One region of the Shewanella sp. Isolate7 genome, then DNA from elsewhere that is predicted to be linked to it. Evidence: predicted binding sites of a transcription regulator. Region 1 holds the regulator's gene; each other region holds the start of a gene.
The links. Region 1 encodes FliA, which starts transcription of late flagellar genes. Its sites were predicted from a motif close to CTAAAGNTNNNNNNNNNNNNGCCGATA; they were not measured.
Positions count from the first base shown of each region.

Region 1 (4,589 bases):
AACAACTCGACATTGTCATCGAGCGGGGTATCAAACAGCTCGATACCGTCATCGGCCTGTGCATCAGCAGGCGCTTCATCCGGCTGTTCATAGGCAAGCGTCTCGCCAGCGCCGCCCATTTCCGACGGTAATAAGCCACCAGAGCTCAATAATTTAAGGTTAGCCAACAGGGCATCATCGGCAGGGCTTTGCTCGACACCCGCCTGGGTCTCGGCAAACATAGAATTGATGGTGTCGACGGCCTGTAAAATGATATCCATCAGTTCGGCGGAAACACTGCGTTTCCCTGTGCGTAGCAGGTCGAAGGTATTTTCCGCTTCATGACAGACATCCACCATGGGCGTCAGACTCAAGAAGCCTGCGCCACCTTTAACTGTGTGGAATCCACGGAAGATGGCATTGAGTAGTTCGGTGTCGTCGGGGTTATTCTCTAACGCCACCAGCTGTTCAGAGAGAAGCTCAAGGATCTCACCCGCTTCAATCAAAAAGTCCTGCAGTATCTCTTCATCAACATCAAAGGACATTCATATGACTCCTACTTAGAAACCTAGACTCGACAGCAAGTCATCGACTTCATCTTGCCCTGTCACGACATCATCACGCTGATCAGCGTTCATAATAGGACCTTCAGCTTCGACGCACTTCTCTGATGCTTGGGGTTTATCCGTTGCGGGCTGCTCGCCAAATACGGTCAACATGGAGACCAGGTTACTCTCCACCTCTCGTACCAGCTCGATCACCCGGCGGATCATCTGCCCGGTCAGATCTTGGAAGTCCTGGGCCAGCAATATGTTATTGAGTAACTCTTTCAAACGGTTGGAATCGGACTCGCTACGCTCGATAAACTGCTGAACGTCATGGCATAGCGCCTTAAATTCGTGCAGCTGAATATCGCGTCTCATCAGACGATCCCAAGAAGGCTTAACGGCTTGTACGTTTGCGGTTAGCGCATCTGCAAGCGGCAGAGATTCTTCGACGGCGTCCATGGTCTTGTTTGCCGCCTGCTCCGTCATGTCGATGACATAATTGAGGCGCTCTTTGGCATCGGGAATTTCGCTATTGGCCAGCTCCACGAGGCGACCGTCCACCTGAAAATCCACTATCGCACTGTGAAGCTGACGGGTAAGGCGACCCACCTCGTCAAACAGCTCTTTCTGAATCGGGCTGGCGATGTCGCGAATTAGCTCATCGGCCTGCTCTTGTTGGCCAGCCTCGAGTAGATCAACAAGTTGCTTGGCCTGTGCTAAATTGATCAGCCCTGAAGTTTCTGCCTGCATAGCTCAACCTTGATTAACCGAGTCGTTCGAAAATCTTGTCTAACTTCTCTTTCAATGTCGCCGCAGTAAAAGGTTTCACCACATAGCCATTCACACCAGCCTGGGCCGCTGCGATGATCTGTTCCCTTTTCGCTTCCGCAGTCACCATCAACACAGGAATGTGTTTCAGGTTGTCATCGGCACGGATAGCCTTTAGTAGGTCGATACCCTGCATCCCAGGCATATTCCAATCGGTTACGACAAAATCAAAATCGCCTTTTTGCAACATAGGCAAGGCTGTCGAACCGTCATCTGCTTCCTGAGTGTTATTAAAACCCAAGTCTCTCAACAAGTTCTTGATGATGCGTCTCATTGTTGAGAAATCGTCAACAACGAGAATCTTCATATTCTTGTCCAAGGTTTCCTCCGCGGAGCTGTTTTTATATTGCTCATGTAATCGTTATATTTTGGTCCAATGCTTGAGTTTCGCTTTGAGTCTGAGCATCGCCTGGCTGTGTATCTGGCTTACTCGGGATTCGCTGACATCAAGTACGGCACCGATCTCTTTTAAATTTAATGCTTCGTCATAATATAACGACAAAACTAATCCATCTCTTTCTGGCAGTAATTTAATCGCTTCCACGAGGGCCTCATGAAACTGTGTCTCTGCCAGAGATTCAAATGCGTCGTCCTGGTGATCATCTTCCTGTCTTACTACATCGACCGATACACCAAGATCTTCAATTCCAACTACTTTCCCGACTGAAACATCATTAAGAATATGATGGTACTCATCGAGCGGCATATCAAGTCGATCCGCAATTTCATTGTCTTTTGCGTCACGTCCAAGTTCTTGTTCTAGCTCGTCAATCACCTGTGCTATGCGGCGTTGATTGCGGTGAACCGACCTGGGTACCCAGTCGCCACGGCGGATCTCGTCGAGCATAGAGCCACGAATGCGTATTCCGGCAAAGGTTTCAAACTTAGCCCCCTTGCTGCCGTCGAACTTGGCCGAGGCTTCGAGCAGGCCCATCATACCTGCTTGTAACAGATCATCCAATTGCACCGAGGCGGGCAGACGAGCAAGTAAATGGTGAGCAATCCTTTTAACCAACGGTGCATACTGTTCGACAATAGAAGCTTTGTTATCTAAACAAGTATACGCAGCGGCTTTACTCACTCGTACGATCCTCTTGATATTCTGGGCGTTGTACCAAACGTTCCACAAAGAACTCTAGGTGGCCGCCCGGCTGTTGTGGCACTGGCCAGCTAATGATCTTATTAGCCAAACCATGATAAGCAATCGACGCCGGCGACTTAGGAAACGCCTCGACGATCAGCTTTTGTTTACGAACTGACTTGCGAAGGTTTTCATCGAAGGGGATAGTCGCAACCAGCTCCAGGGCCACGTCGAGAAAACGGTCGGTTACCTTGCTAAGTTTAGCAAACAACTCCATCCCTTCTCGCAAACTTCTGACCATATTGGCCACAATCTTAAATCTGAATACGCCGTGCTCGCGGCTCAGAATCTTAATTAAAGCATAGGCATCGGTAATAGAGGTCGGCTCATCACAGACCACGACCAAGACATCTTGCGAGGCGCGAGAGAAGCTGAGCACCATGTCCGAGATACCGGCAGCGGTATCCACGACCAGGATATCAAACTGGGTCTTCATCTCACTGAAGGCACGGATTAGGCCGGCATGCTGCGCAGGTGTCAGCTCCACCATGGCCTGGGTACCAGAAGTGGCAGGAATAATACCAATTCCCTTAGGACCACGAACAATGATCTCGTCAAGATCGGCCTCACCGGATAATACGTGGGACAGATTGCGCTCAGCCCTTAGGCCCAACATGACATCGACGTTGGCAAGACCCAAGTCGGCATCGAGCACAAGCACTCGCTTGCCCTTCTCGGCCAGGGAGACGGCGGTGTTGATCGATACGCTGGTTTTACCTACGCCACCTTTACCACCGGTTACGGCAATTACTTTTACTTTTTCGTTATATGGTTGATTCATCATACGTAAACCGCTTGCTTGATCCCGACTCATTATATTACTCAAATGCGTAGGCCTGTTCATATGACCTTTCGTTATTCTGTATTGGTTGCACTTTCTTTTCGAGTACCGACAGGGCCTTGTTGGCTAAGGCTAAGGTGTCGGCCACTTGCATATCTTCTGGCACTCGCTGGCCATCGGTGACATAACTCAAGGGTAATCCACTTTGAATCAACACACTCAATGCCGGCGCCAAGGCCACCGATTCATCTAATTTGGTCAAAATCGCACCGGATAATGGAATCCGAGTAAACTGCGCGACGGCATCTTCAAGCACTCTTCTTTGACTTGTAGATGACAGTACCAGATAACTGCGAATAGGTAATCTGCTATTTGCAGTTAAATTATCAAGTTGCTGGAACAATCTCACATCTCTTTGTCCCATGCCCGCAGTATCTATCAATACTAGCTTGCGATTGCGGAACTGATAAAGAATTTGTTCCAACTCATTGAGATCATGAGCTTGCTTGACCGGACACCCCATTATTTTGCCATAGGTTGCCAGCTGCTCATAGGCTCCAATGCGATAATGATCGGTTGTAATTAATGCAACTTGATCTGAACCATGTTGCGCGGCGAATCGAGCGGCTAATTTTGCGACACTCGTCGTCTTGCCGACACCAGTCGGACCGACAAAGGCAACCACTCCGCCCTGACGGACAATATCATCCCCCTGGTTGTCGAGCATGTTCGCCAGGCTACGCGGCAGCGCCTTTACCAGATCCGCTGGCACATAGTGTTCGCTCAAGGCCGACAATTTAACCGCAACCTCAGGACTAAACTCGGCGTCGAGCAGACGGCTCTCTAACATGGCACCGACAGGATCCAGGCGGCTCTTCTGCTCTGTCAGCAGTGAGGTCACCTGATGGGTCAGCAGGTTACGCAGGGAGGCTAGCTCCTCACGCATGGATTCAATCTCGCTGCTGGCCGCGCCGCTCTTTTCACGCTTGGGACGATTGAGAACAGGGCTCTCCTGGTGACTGATTGCAGGGGCCTCCTCTTTAGGCGCCTTCAATCCTTGGGCCCAGGCGGGCATCTCGAGTGCTTCATTTGACTGACTTAACTGCTGACTGACGCGATTTTGTTGACGCTCAAGCAGGGCCTGCAGCGAATCGGCCACGGGTGATGGTTGTTTTTTTGACTCTGCCTTGATGGGTTGGCGACCGATAGACACCTTCTCTTCGGCAAGGTCTAGAAAGCTGGGTGACAGGGGCGCGGCATCGCTTGATTTGGCCACGCTTGGCTTAGGCTCGTCGTAGTCGACCGCGGCCAC
Region 1 covers NZ_JAKEVJ010000048.1:13,529-18,117, forward strand. Annotated here, with positions in the region: gene L1D47_RS13275 (chemotaxis protein CheA) at 1-524, opposite strand, end outside; gene L1D47_RS13280 (protein phosphatase CheZ) at 540-1,277, opposite strand; gene cheY (chemotaxis response regulator CheY) at 1,291-1,674, opposite strand; gene L1D47_RS13290 (RNA polymerase sigma factor FliA) at 1,717-2,436, opposite strand; gene L1D47_RS13295 (MinD/ParA family protein) at 2,429-3,310, opposite strand; gene flhF (flagellar biosynthesis protein FlhF) at 3,315-4,589, opposite strand, start outside.

Region 2 (4,589 bases), on a different contig from region 1:
AATCTCCACCAGCTCGCCTTCAATCTCGGTCACGGCGGTCAGGTAAGAGTAACGGCCCGCCCCTTGCGGCGGCGGCATGATGGCTTCCCAATTCATGTTGATGATGCGCTCGACCGACTTAACTAGGAAGCCCTGCACACTGCGGTTGTACTCTGAGATGATAATGAAACAACCTTCGGTATCTTCAATCGGTCTACCACCGGTAGCCGCGCTGAGGTCGATCACCGAAATCGTCTGGCCGCGAATATGGGCCACGCCTCTCACAAAAGGGTTGAGCTTAGGCAGACCGGTCAGCGGCGGGCACTGCAGCACCTCTTTCACCTTAAATACGTTAATACCAAACCTTTGCCGCCCGTTTAATTTAAACAGCAATAGTTCTAAGCGGTTTTGTCCTACGAGTTGGGTGCGTTTGTTAACTGATTCAAGAATACTCGACATAATGCCTTTGCCCTGTTGTCGGGTGAATGCGAAGCCGTTCCCATGATAAATATGAGTATAGGCATACTAATTGCTTTATCTAGTTATATGACAACCAGACCTTTACTTTGTCAAATTTATGACACTCATTTCTCACAAAAAAATGGCAAAGCCTTGGCGCTTCAAACGAAGTATAGGTGTAATCTGGCTAATCAAGCTAGTCAATTCATTATGAAAGTAAATTTTGCATATTTTCTGTTTTTGTTACTCATCTCTCTGCCCTTAAAGGCGGCGGAGACGACCAGTGTCCCCTCTGTATCGACCATAGCGCGATTAGCTACAGAGGTAGTACAGGAAAAAATTATCTTACCCCAGGACGCCAAGGTCATTATTACCCCCCAAAGCCTGGATACCCGGTTAAAGCCCCCCGCCTGTTTGGGTGAGCCTAAGGCGGAAATCGCCAGCGACCGAGCCATCAGTAAAAACAACACGGTCAAGATCAGCTGTGATAGCCCAGATCTCGACTACCCCTGGCAGATCTATATTTCGGTTCGTGTCGAGGTGCTCTTCCCTGTGGTGGTCGCCAATCAGACCTTGGGGCCCGGCGATATCATCGAGCCGGATCAAATTCGCCTCGACTATATCGAGCAGAACCAACTCAGGGGCCAGCAATTTGATGACCCAGCGGCGGTGACTGGCACCCGGGTGAAGCGAAGAATCCCAGCCAATCAGCCTTTGTTTGCCGGTAACCTCTGCTTTGTCTGCAAGGGAGATATCGTTGCCATCTATGCACGATCCGATAATTTCGAGATAAAAACCAACGGTGAAGCGTTAAAAGATGGTAACCTTGGCGATAAGATACGGGTGCGCAATAGCCGCTCTAACAAGACAGTTGATGCACACGTGACAGGCATTGGCGAGGTGGAAGTCAGGATGTGATCCTGATGACCTTTGACGCGCAAAAATTTATACTGTTTTTTGAAACTTTATCCTAAAGCTTTGACCATGAGTGCCGATAGACAAGTATGTTGATCTCATTTATGTAAGTTGGACCCCACAATGCCTATAGATATTAAGCACGTAAATACAAACACTAACAACCGGGTTGGCAATGCCAGCGCAAAAGCCTCGCAGCACAAAGGTGCGACTGCTGCCACTAACGCTCCATCACAGACGGTGAAGAGCGACTCAGTCTCTATCACCTCTCAGGCACAGCAACTGCAAAGTGCCCAGGCCAAGTTAAATGACATTCCTGAAATCGATATCAAGAAGGTCGAACAGATTAAGGCCGCGATTGCCGAGGGACGCTATAAGATAGATGCCGACAAACTCGCCACTAATATCGCGCAGTTTGAGAAGGAACTTCAGGATCTTAACTAATTCGTTATGACGCAGATAATCGATATCATCGCCAATCAACACAAGTTACTGGACAGCTTAAAGCAGACCATCACGGCAGAGAAGGATGCGCTGATCGCACAAGATGCGGATCAGTTGCTGCGTCTCGCCAGTGAAAAGGCCCAGTTGTTAAATGAGATCAAACTAGGTGATACCGAATTAGCTGCGCATCCTGAACTCCCTAGGCTCACTCAGGAGCCCCAGCTTATTGCCCAAGTCGACAACGCCAAGCAAGCATTAGCGGAGTGTAAACAGCTTAACGAGCAAAATGCCGCGCTTATCGAACACAGCATGGCCAGCGTCAATCGTTTCTCCCAGGCCCTTCAGGCCAGTCGTAACGCCAATAGCCTCACCTATGACGGCAAGGGCAAGACCTCGACTATCTCGACGCTTGGCAATAATCTAAAAGCCTAGCCATCCCTTAAAAGCAATCTTTAGACATAAAAAAGCCTCTTTAACAGAGGCTTTTCTTATTGCTGGCGACTAGGGCCTGTTGATCTTTCAAGTTTAATTTTTGTTCAATCTAAACGCGTTTTGCGCGAGGCGAGAGCCATGAAGCATAGTTACTCTATGTGAATGGCGAACAACAAAGTGCAGCGCGCGTTTAGATGAACCCGTTGGGCAGCATTTGTAGGCCATTTCTACGGCGTTATCGCCAGTTTGTGTAGAAGGCTACACGACACAGGCTCTGCCTTGTATAAATCACCTTCAAACTGCTGCAAAAACAAACGGCAAAGATCAACAGGCCCTAGAAATAGGTCACTTCCTTCACCGTCTGCGGTCGATTCTGCTGTTGGTATAAGGCCCATACCTGCTGGAAGTCTAGCTCCAGCTCGGTCACATAATGCTCTCCAACCGGATAGCTCTTTACCACTTTCGCACCGCGGATCACCCCGCTCACCGATGCCTGAATGCTGTCATCGGACAGCATCCAATCCTTCACACTGCTGGATGCCGATAGCTGCTGGCCATAAACCTGCTCTGCCAGCTCACGATAGGCGGCGATTTTCGATGCCTGCATCGCCATCAACACTCGCTGCGACGCCTCTTTGGCCGGCTGAGTCGCCAGCGGCGCATAGCCGATAGCCGTTAATTTAGGAAAACTCTCTGGCGCCTGGGTTTCCCATTGAATGTATCTGTCTTGAGACGCACAGCCACCCAGGACAATCAGCAACACCACAATTAAATATCTCATTGCTTGACTCCCTTAATCTGTACATCTGCCTGACCCTGACTGTTATAACGGATCAGCTTACCGTCATGGGCGACCACCTTCTCAGACAGGCTAAGGTAGTCAGACAACTCGGCCTGGCTGACGCTTGCCCCTGCCACAGACACCACACGATTATTAGTAACATTAACGATGCGGCTATTTACCACCACCCCATCGGGCTTCAGACTCATGGTCGATACCAGCACATGTTCAACCGGCAGATCCGCGGGCAGTTGGCGCCAGTCCCGCGTCAGCAGCAATTCGCCTTGGCCCGTCACCCTAACGTTCTCGCCCACATTGAGATCCACCAGATTAAACTGATGATCATGCATGGCCGCGATCAGTCCCTGTTGTATCTGCAGCCCCAAGGCGTTAGTCGACTTAAGATTGTCCAGCAAGACAGGCGTCGCCACCAGCAAAGGCTGCTTAGGCGTCAACTGATCGTTTTGGCGCACCAACTCATTTGCCAGCTGTTGAGTCACGTGTATCACCGACGAGCTAGCAGGCAAACTATTGCCGCTCTGCAAGCTTGGCGTGGCAGGCTCATTTGCCGCGCAGGCCCCCAACAGCAACAGGGAAGATATTATCAAAGCGTTTCGCATCATGATGTCCCATGGTTTTCGATATTGACCTAGGCCAATATAGCAACTCGGCTGCGCCATATTTGTGGCCAGCCAAACCTATTGGCAATATCGCAGCAATTTATATGCCATAAACTTAGCCCTACTCATTTTACACTTGCTCTCACGCTTAACGCGCTAACTTGGCAAAGTCATCAGGAAAATAGGCTCTCATCTCATACCCTTCAGGCATTTTACCTGGGATGAACCAACTCGGGCACAGATATTGCTTTGAGCTTATTTACTTAATGGAAACCTTAAAATGAGCGCAAAACTGTCAGCATTTTGGCACCGCCTACGCGCCAGGTAAACCAGCTCAGTCGAGACAGATACGATGAAACGAATTCAATTACTATTGCTGTTACTCGCCGCCTTTAACACTCAGGTAATGGCTCAGTGGCTCGAGGCCCAAGGCGAAGCCAAGATCATCAACGGCAATATCACTCAGGCGAGAGAAGATGCCATCGCGCAGGCCCTAAGCTATGTCACCCTACAATCGGGCGGCCAGTTTACCAGCGTGCAGCATACCCAGAACGGCAAGCTGACACAGGCCCAGTTTTCTATGTCGCAACAGGCCGAGGCGGGCCGCGTCGAGCTGATCAGCGAGCGCATCCAGGACGATACCCTCACCGTCAATCTAAGGGTCGATGTACTGCAAAACGCTAAGGTGCAGACCTGTGGGGCCAGTCAACTCAAGGCGGCGATTCTGGTGCCCCAGGCGCAAATTGCCGATCGCAGCCAACTTAGATATGGCAATCTCGGTAACTTAGAGAAAGCCCTGTCAGAAAAACTCGGCACCATCATAGGCCGGGAAGGCAAGGCGAGTTTCGCCCATGTCCACGCCAATGAGCGACTCGATATCGAGCAGTCCCTCATCGACATCCGCGGCTATCGTCTCCCCAGCTGGCTCAGCGAGATCACCGACAGCCAATATATACTAC
Region 2 covers NZ_JAKEVJ010000069.1:1,655-6,243, reverse strand. Annotated here, with positions in the region: gene L1D47_RS15985 (chemotaxis protein CheV) at 1-438, opposite strand, end outside; gene flgA (flagellar basal body P-ring formation chaperone FlgA) at 649-1,356, shown strand; gene flgM (flagellar biosynthesis anti-sigma factor FlgM) at 1,477-1,797, shown strand; gene L1D47_RS15970 (flagellar protein FlgN) at 1,804-2,229, shown strand; gene L1D47_RS15965 (LPP20 family lipoprotein) at 2,564-3,010, opposite strand; gene L1D47_RS15960 (FlgO family outer membrane protein) at 3,007-3,510, opposite strand; gene L1D47_RS15955 (flagellar assembly protein FlgT) at 3,983-4,589, shown strand, end outside.
Region 2: the regulator FliA is predicted to act here: its motif matches at 1,409-1,435, upstream of flgM (flagellar biosynthesis anti-sigma factor FlgM).

Region 3 (4,589 bases), on a different contig from region 1:
CGTGAGGCGGCTATGGCGGATTCTCAGTCCAATACCCGCGCCATCGACAGCCTGCTCAACTATGAGACGGTGAAGTATTTTAACAACGAGGCCTATGAGTCTGAACAATATGATCAAGCCCTCGAGCGATGGGAGGTGGCCAAGCGTAAGAATCGACTCTCTCTGTTTGCCCTCAATGCCGGTCAGGCGCTGATCATCTCGCTGGCGATGACGCTGATGTTGGCATTGGCCGCGAGTCAGGTCAGCCAGGGAGCCATGACCATAGGTGACTTCGTGCTGATCAACGCCTTCATGATGCAGCTGTTTATGCCGCTGAATTTTTTAGGCTTTGTCTATCGCGAGATCCGCGGCGCGCTGGCTAATATCGAGCGCATGTTTAGTCTGCTAGATAGAGTGCCAAAGATTGAGGATGCGCCCGACGCTAAGTCGCCCCAGATCACGCTGGGGAGCCTTAGGTTTGAGGGAGTCAGTTTTCGTTACGGTGATAGGCCTATCTTGTCCGATGTGAGTTTCGAGATCCCTGCCGGGCATAAGGTGGCGATTGTGGGGGATAGCGGCGCGGGTAAATCCACCATAGTGAAGCTGCTGTTTCGCTTCTATGAGGCGCAGCAGGGGGTTATCACCATAGATGGGCATGATACTAAGGCGCTGACCCAACACGCACTGCGTAGCGCCATCGCCATAGTGCCGCAAGATACCGTGTTGTTTAACGACTCCTTGCTGGAGAATATTCGTTATGGTCTGCCGGGGGCCAGCGACGAGCAAGTGAAGGAGGCGATAGAACTGGCCCACCTGTCTCATTTTGTCTCACAACTCAGCGAGGGTTGGTATACCAAGGTGGGCGAGCGCGGGCTAAAGCTATCCGGTGGCGAGAAGCAGAGGGTGGCGATCGCCAGGGCGATTCTTAAGGGCTCCCCCCTATTGGTGTTCGACGAGGCGACCTCGTCTCTAGATAGTCATTCGGAGCAGGCGATCCTCAATGCCCTCAAGGAGATGGCCAAGGGGCATACCAGTCTGGTGATCGCCCACAGGCTGTCGACGGTCGTGGATGCCGACCAGATCTTGGTTCTGAGTCAGGGGAAGATCGTCGAGCGCGGCGATCATCAGAGCCTGCTGGCAGCCAATGGTCTCTACAAGAAGCTGTGGACGGTACAAAATCAACATTAATTGTAGGGGATTAAGTATTCGTTCAGGTTTGATTTGCATAATATTTGTCAATAACAAACCTGTGGAGGCGGTCCCATGAAAAATATCCCTATACATGCAAGTATCGAAGGTCAGGCGCGGGTTGTGGATACCGATTGGCTAGCCATCATGGCGACCTTGAAAGAGCGGGGGCTGGAACAGGAGGAGTTGGTAACCGTCTATGCCCAACTTAGCTCCTATTTGAGGGTCACGACTCGGGGCCTGACCCTGTCTATGATACCAGCCTCGACCGTGATCGAGGGGCTGACTCGCGAGGTAAAACACTGCGCGAATGACTATGCGGGGATGTTATAGGGGGTTACTGCCAGAGTGGCAGGTAGAAAGATTAGGCTGACTTTGAGGTATTGACCGGTCTCCAGCCGTCGCATAGGAGGCTGAGTTTGCTATTTTGCGGTTCATAAGGCGTAAGCCTAATGATCTCTCCACCCTTGAAGCAGATAGTCTCACCTTCGATAACCGTTAATCGGTTGCAGTTTTGACAGCTAACCGACAAGGGTTTACTTTTATTTCCCGCTCCAAAAAACGAATTACTCACCTGTGACTCTCCATGGCTGGGCTTGTTGCCAGCACCTGCTGCTAATCCATATATCACTAATGTAATCAAGTTTAGTCTATAAAGCTAGCGCTATCTAGACTAATGTCTAATCCTTATTGGGTATTGCTTGAACTTGCACCATATTGGGTTTTTATCAGACTACTTGGGCCATCTTGGTGCAGGGAAAGGATAAATAAATTGTCATATTCATCCTCTCCCAATTGAGGTATCTCTGGTCCTCTCAGTGCCTTGATGATCAGTGGTACGGTATTGGAATGCCCCGCAATGACCACATTGCCTTCCTGCGCCATGACGCTATCGACGATAGCCGCTATATGCTTGTCCATCTCCCTGCCCGCGTCGATAACGATCAGTGGAATCCCTTTCGCGGCGATAAGCGGCGCCAAAGTTTCCTGAGTGCGCTTAAATTGTGTCGATATGGCCAGGGTGAGTGGGGTATCGGCCAGGCTCTCTACCAAGGCTTGTGCCCTTAACTTGCCCGCGTCATTCAGGCTAGGGTCGCGACCTTGAGTGGCCTTTTCCCCATGACGTACCAGAATCACAGTCTTACTGGTAATCGCCGCATTGGCCTGGGCTATAGGCAGGTAACCTAATAGGGCCAGAAGCCCAAAGCTGATGAGTCGTAACATAAGCATCCCTATCTGTCTTAATGAGTTGGCTAGCATATCCTATTTCGCTGAGTATGCCGATGACAGATTAATTGAGCCTTAGGGCTAAAGTTGTTTATAAAATGGACGATAATTAAAGCTGAGGGTTAATTTAATTTGGTGAGTGAGGCGATTATGGAGATTCAAAATCACGGCGGAGCCGTATCTGCGGCGGCGCATAACAAGACAGATTCGACGACTAACCATGGTCAGCAAGTCTCCGAAGTGGCTAAGAACAAGACGGCCCTGGCGGCCAGTAAACAGTTGATGAATACGGCGATCCTGGAAGCGCAGCAAGATGTGAACCTGAGCGCAGGCAATGAGCCCATGCAGCTGCTCTACAAGGCGGCAATCGAGGCGATCAATGAGGAGCTGGCGCCCACTATGGGGGAGCACGCCATTGAGACGGCTGTGGCTCAAGGGGTCGATACCTCGCCAGAGGCGACGGCCGAGCGCATCGTCAGCTTTGCCACTCAGTTTTTTGCCATACACCAGGAGCAAAACAGTGGCATGTCGTTCGATGAACAGTTGAGCTCCTTCATGGACATTATCAGCGGGGCGATAGACCAAGGTTTCGATGAGGCCAAAGATATCCTCTCTGGGCTCAAGGTGCTTGAAGGGGACATTGAGGCTGGGGTCGACAAGACCTACGGCCTGGTACAGGAAGGGCTGCAGGCATTCAGAGACAGTTTCAATCAGGAGCCTGAGCAAGAATAGCGTCTCTTTCGATACCATTTGTCTAGGGCCTGTTGATCTTTGCCGTTTGTTTTTGCAGCAGTTTGAAGGTGATTTATACAAGGCAGAGCCTGTGTCGTGTAGTCTTCTACACAAACTGGCGATAACACCGTAGAAATGGCCTACAAACGCTGCCCAACGGGTTCATCTAAACGCGCGCTGCACTTTATGAAAGGCTTCCTGCCTTTCACCGCAGGCGGTCAGCGACGCTGTTAGAAATCGTTCCAGACGATTTCTTTGTTGTTCGCCATTCACATAGAGTAACTATGCTTCATGGCTCTCGCCTCGCGCAAAACGCGTTTAGATTGAACAAAAATTAAACTTGAAAGATCAACAAGCCCTAGGATAAACCCCTTCATATAAGGGTTTTTTTGTTGTCTTGACTCGGATAGAAAATCTATGAATCATGGGAGTATCAGTGTCGATTGATGCCAGCAGAGGTGGCGATATGTGGGGAGAGGCAAAGGTTGTAGAGCGGATTGACTGGAGCGATCAGTTATTTACCTTGAAGCTGTCGGCGGATATCGGCGAGTTTATTGCTGGGCAATTTATCAAGTTGTCGTTGCATATCGACGATAAACGTGTCGCCCGGGCCTATTCTTTGGTCAATGCGCCCGATGCGCCGCTGCTCGAGGTGCTGGCAGTGAGTGTTGACGACGGGCTGCTTTCGCCTAAGCTCCAGGCCTTAGGGCCGGGGGATAGCGTCGATATCTCTACCAAGGCGGCGGGTTTCATGACGCTGGATGAGCTCCCTGAGCAGGGCAAACATCTGTGGTTTTTTGCCACGGGCACAGCTGTGGGCCCCTTTATCTCCATGATGAGAACCGCCGAGCCCTGGCAGAGGTTTGAGCGGGTGATCTTAGTATATGGGGTGAGGTATCAAGACGATCTCGCCTATTTTCAGGAGCTTAAATCGTTCGAGGCGCAATACCCTGAGCAGTTTACCTTGGTCACTTCAGTGACCCGAGAGCCGGTGGAAGGGGCGCTGAGTTGCCGCATCACCCAAGGGGTAGAGAGCGGCGTGATAGAGCAGCAGGTTGGCCTCAGCCTAAGCGCACAAGATTCACAGGTGATGATCTGTGGTCATCCCGAGATGATAAAAGAACTCAATACCCTGTTACAGTCCCGTGGCCTAGCTAAAAATCTTCGCCGCGCGCCAGGACAGATCACCGTCGAGAAATATTGGTAGAGGAAGCGAGATGCAATTACTGTTTTCTGACGCATCACCCTACGCAAGAACCGTGCGTGTCGTCATCGCACAGTTTGCCATCAGGGGGATCGAGCCGGTAGCGGTGAACCCATTGGACAATACCGAGCTACTGCTAGATGCCAACCCCCTGGCCAAGATCCCCTGTTTGTTGTTAAACGATGGCGGCGCCTTGTATGACAGCGAGGTGATCCTGCGCTACCTAGACCATGAATATTGTGGTGGTGAGCTGTTTGGT
Region 3 covers NZ_JAKEVJ010000025.1:53,898-58,486, reverse strand. Annotated here, with positions in the region: gene L1D47_RS08220 (ABC transporter ATP-binding protein/permease) at 1-1,167, shown strand, start outside; gene L1D47_RS08215 (hypothetical protein) at 1,243-1,500, shown strand; gene L1D47_RS21240 (hypothetical protein) at 1,532-1,741, opposite strand; gene L1D47_RS08205 (phosphoglycerate mutase family protein) at 1,855-2,391, opposite strand; gene L1D47_RS08200 (DUF5610 domain-containing protein) at 2,545-3,126, shown strand; gene L1D47_RS08195 (ferredoxin--NADP reductase) at 3,593-4,333, shown strand; gene L1D47_RS08190 (glutathione S-transferase N-terminal domain-containing protein) at 4,344-4,589, shown strand, end outside.
Region 3: the regulator FliA is predicted to act here: its motif matches at 2,476-2,502, upstream of L1D47_RS08200 (DUF5610 domain-containing protein).

Region 4 (4,589 bases), on a different contig from region 1:
AGGATTTTATGCCACCAATCCCAAAGATGAGCATAATTTGTCCAAATTGAGATTATCCCCATAGCACAGGTCACACGCCTGCACCGCTAGAAGCAAAAAAGTCCACCTAAGTGGACTTTTATTGATGGATGGAGCTTAACCATTAAATGCGGCTATTGGCCGACCAAGATCTCATCTGACTCCTTGGCCTTACCCTGCTCGATGGCGATCTCAACCCTGCGGTTACGGGCCCGGTTGGCGGCGGAATCATTGGCGACCAGCGGTGCGGTATTGGCCATGCCAACCACCTTCATGCGCTGCTGATCAAATCCTGGCACACGCACCAGCTCATGGGCCACGGCCACGGCGCGTTTGCTGGAGAGATCCCAGTTCGAGCTGTAGAGCTCGTTACTGATATTCATATCATCCGTGTGACCCGAGACGGTAATGATCCCCGGCACATCCTTTAATAGCTCCCCTACGCGGCGGATCACCGGCTTAAACCTAGGCTGTAGGAAGCCAGAACCGGATGAGAAAGCGCCCTTTTCACGGATGCGAATGATGATCTGCTGCCCCAGAGACTCGATCTCAATCGCGCCATCGATGATCTCCTTGTTGAGCTCCTGAGCCATCTTCTTCACCTGATCGTTAATCTGATCCTGAGACGCCGCATCCTGTTTCTCCTGCTTGGCCTGAGCCTCAGCATCCGCCTCTTCCTGCGCGGTAGAGGAAGCCTCACCGCCACGCTGTTCGCCGCGTTGCTGCTGCACGCCGCCGGCGCTATCGTCGTCACCGGCCTGCACCTCGATGGTGGGCTCAGTCATCTCATTGGTCTGCTGATTGATGATCTCAATGGGTGTAGGCTCGGGTTTACCCGGACGAAACTCCAGGGCGATCACCGAGGTGCCCTTGGGGATATCTTTGACTTCAACCTTATTTTGTACACCGAAGGCATACTTCATCGAACCGGCGATCTGCTTGAACTTCATCACGTCCATCTCGGAGAAGGCCAGCAGCAGCACGAAGAAACACATCAATAGCGACATGAGGTCGGCAAAGGTTGCCAACCACATGGGCGCCCCGGCGGGCGGACAATCGCATTTGACCTTCTTAGCCATCTGGCTATTCCCCGTCCGTCGTGTCTATATTCCGCAGTTTCTCCGAGAGATAATTCTTTAAGAAACCCTCGATGACCCTAGGGTTTTGTCCGTCTTGAATGGCGAGCACCGCATCCATGATCAGGTTGCGATTGAGCATCTCCTCCCCCATGCGTAGCGAGAGTTTATCGGCGATCGGCAAGGCGATCATGTTGGCAATAATGGCGCCATAGAGAGTGGTTAACAAGGCCACCGCCATCGCCGGGCCGATAGATTTAGGGTCGTCCATGTTCGACAACATGGCCACCAGACCAATCAGGGTACCTATCATCCCCATGGCGGGGGCTACATCACCCAGCGCCTTGAAGATGCTGATGCCGGTCTTGTGGCGCTCTTCGGTCAGGGCGATATCTTTCTCTAGGGCTTCGCGCACCACATCACCGTCATGGCCGTCCACCAACATATCGACCGCTTTCTGCATGAAGCTGTTGCTGATCTCCGCCTCTTCCAGCGCCAGAAAGCCCCCCTTACGCGCCGCATCGGCCATGGTGACCGATTGCTCGATCAACTCGTCGGGCTTATCTATCTTGAACATGAAGGCTTTGGCGGCGATCTTGACCGCACCGAGGAACTGCTTGAGGTTAAATTTCATCATCACCACAAACAAAGAGCCTATCATTACGATAAGCACAGAGGGCACATCAACAAAGATGGCGATACCACCACTGCTGACCATAGCTCCGATAATAAAACCAAATGCACCAATCAGGCCTATCAGGGTCGCTAAATCCACAACTCTTCCTCATATACAGTATCGGCCGTTGCTAATACCTTGACCTAGGGATCAAGCTCTCAGTCAACACCATAATCATCTCGAGACAGGTCTCTACTCTACTCATTCTTGCAATGAAAGGCATCTCCTCGCCCCTGAGCGACGACACAAAAGTCGTCAATTAGACGGTATTTCGCCTAACCGCGGACAGGAGTTTACGATATAATATCTGACAAAATTGAGTATTGTTCTAATTCAATTATCGGACAGCTTACACGCAAGTTTAGCTACAAATTCAATTTTTTATAAAAAAACCTCCTTAAAGCGTGCTATTGCACAAATATACGACAGCGCAATTTGACCCCTAGGGTTGACTGAGATACTTTGTCTGTCGCTAAATTCTTGGGAAAATCACCGTGGCCAAAAAACCTGAAAACCTGACCTTCGAAGAGTCACTCACAGAATTAGAAAACATCGTCACCAGCCTGGAACAGGGCGATGTCTCTCTGGATGACGCCCTCAAACAATTTGAGCGCGGCATCAATCTGGTCAGAAACAGCCAAGGCAAACTCGAACAGGCCCAACAGAAAGTCTCTATCTTGACCCAGGAACAAGATCAACCCAGCTTGCAACCCTATCTGCCAGAGGGCGAATAATTGCTAAATGAAGCGATAACGCGATACCAGCAGCGCGTCGACGGCCAGCTGCGCCATTTTATCAATGCACAAGACGATACCGAGCCACAACTCAAGGCCGCCATGACACACGGCGCCCTGATTGGCGGCAAGCGTATTCGCCCCTTTCTGGTCTATGCCGTCGGTGAGATGCTGGGTGTGCCCCTTGAAAGGCTAGATGCCTGCGCAGCCGCCATCGAGTGTATCCATGCCTACTCGCTGATCCATGACGATCTACCGGCCATGGACGACGATGCCCTGCGCCGCGGCCAGCCAACCGTGCATATCGCCTTCGACGAGGCGACCGCCATACTGGCCGGCGATGCCCTGCAGACCTTGGCCTTCGAGATCATCAGTCAGGAAGGCAGCGAGCTGACCGCCAATCAACAACTGGCCATGGTGCGTGCCCTTGCTAAGGCATCTGGTTACGGCGGCATGTGCGGTGGTCAGGCGATGGACCTTAACGCCACCGACAAACAGATAGATCTCGAGACCCTAAAGCGGTTACACAGATTAAAAACCGGCGCCTTGATCCGCTGTGCAGTGGAATTACCTATCATTGCTGCCGAGGTCACAGATGAGCAGGCAAGCCATCTGATAACCTTTGCCGAAGCCATCGGTCTCGCCTTCCAGGTACAAGACGACGTGCTGGACATTATCGCCAGCACCGAAGAGCTGGGGAAACCCCAGGGCTCTGACTGTGAATCGAACAAGAGTACCTATCCGAAACTACTCGGTTTATCCGGGGCCCAAGCGACCGCGAAAAGTTTGATCGAAGACGCCCTATCAGCGCTGGCTAAATTACCATACAATAGCCAGTTAATTGCCGAATTCGCCCGTTTCATCATAGAGCGAAGAGTATAATAAAGAGCCAAAGAATCTCGCTATGAGTTTGGATATTACGAAATACCCTGTGCTGGCACAGGCCGACACCCCAGATGAATTAAGACAGCTTCCCCAGGGTGTACTACCAAAACTTGCTGACGAACTCAGAAGTTATCTCCTACAGTCGGTAGGCATCTCCAGTGGCCACTTTGCCTCTGGCCTGGGCACGGTCGAGCTGACGGTTGCCCTGCACTATGTCTACAACACGCCATTCGATCGCTTGATCTGGGACGTGGGCCACCAGGCCTACCCCCATAAGATCCTTACGGGTCGCCGGGACAAGATGCCGACCATACGTCAGAAAGGCGGTATTCACCCCTTCCCTTGGCGCGAAGAGAGCGAGTATGACACCTTCAGCGTCGGCCACTCTGGCACCTCCGTCAGTGCGGCGCTGGCCATGGCCGTTGCCGCCGAGAAGGAACAGGCGGGACGCAAGGTGGTGGCCGTTATCGGCGATGGCGCCATGACAGGCGGCATGGTATTTGAAGCCATGAACCACGCCGGCGATCTGCATAACGACATGTTAGTGGTGCTCAATGACAACGAGATGTCGATCTCCGAGAACGTCGGCGCGCTGAACAATCACCTGGCACAGCTGATGTCCGGTCGTCTCTACACTACGATCCGCGAGAACAGCAAGAAGGTGCTCAAGGGGATGCCTGTCATCAAAGAGATGGCCAAGCGCACCGAGGAGCATCTCAAAGGCATGGTCGTCCCCGGCACCATGTTTGAGGAGCTGGGCTTTAACTATATCGGCCCTATCGATGGCCACGATGTGGATGCACTGGTCGAGACCCTGCGCAACATGCGTAACCTCTCTGGCCCGCAGATATTGCACATCATGACCAAGAAGGGACGCGGTTATGAGCCGGCGGAGAAAGACCCCATCGGCTGGCACGCCGTGCCTAAGTTCGATCCATCGACCTTCGCCAAGCCCGCCGCCAAACCGGCTAACCCCACCTTCTCTCAGGTGTTCGGTCGCTGGCTATGTGACATGGCAGAGAAGGATGAGAAGGTGCTCGGGATCACCCCGGCCATGCGTGAAGGTTCAGGCATGGTAGAGTTCTCACAGCGCTTCCCGAAACAGTATTTCGATGCGGCCATCGCCGAACAACATGCGGTGACACTCGCGGCAGGCTTTGCCTGTGAGGGTTATAAGCCGGTACTGGCGATCTACTCTAC
Region 4 covers NZ_JAKEVJ010000055.1:1,868-6,456, forward strand. Annotated here, with positions in the region: gene L1D47_RS14160 (flagellar motor protein MotB) at 153-1,097, opposite strand; gene pomA (flagellar motor protein PomA) at 1,102-1,869, opposite strand; gene xseB (exodeoxyribonuclease VII small subunit) at 2,265-2,504, shown strand; gene ispA ((2E,6E)-farnesyl diphosphate synthase) at 2,505-3,386, shown strand; gene dxs (1-deoxy-D-xylulose-5-phosphate synthase) at 3,409-4,589, shown strand, end outside.
Region 4: the regulator FliA is predicted to act here: its motif matches at 2,109-2,135, upstream of pomA (flagellar motor protein PomA).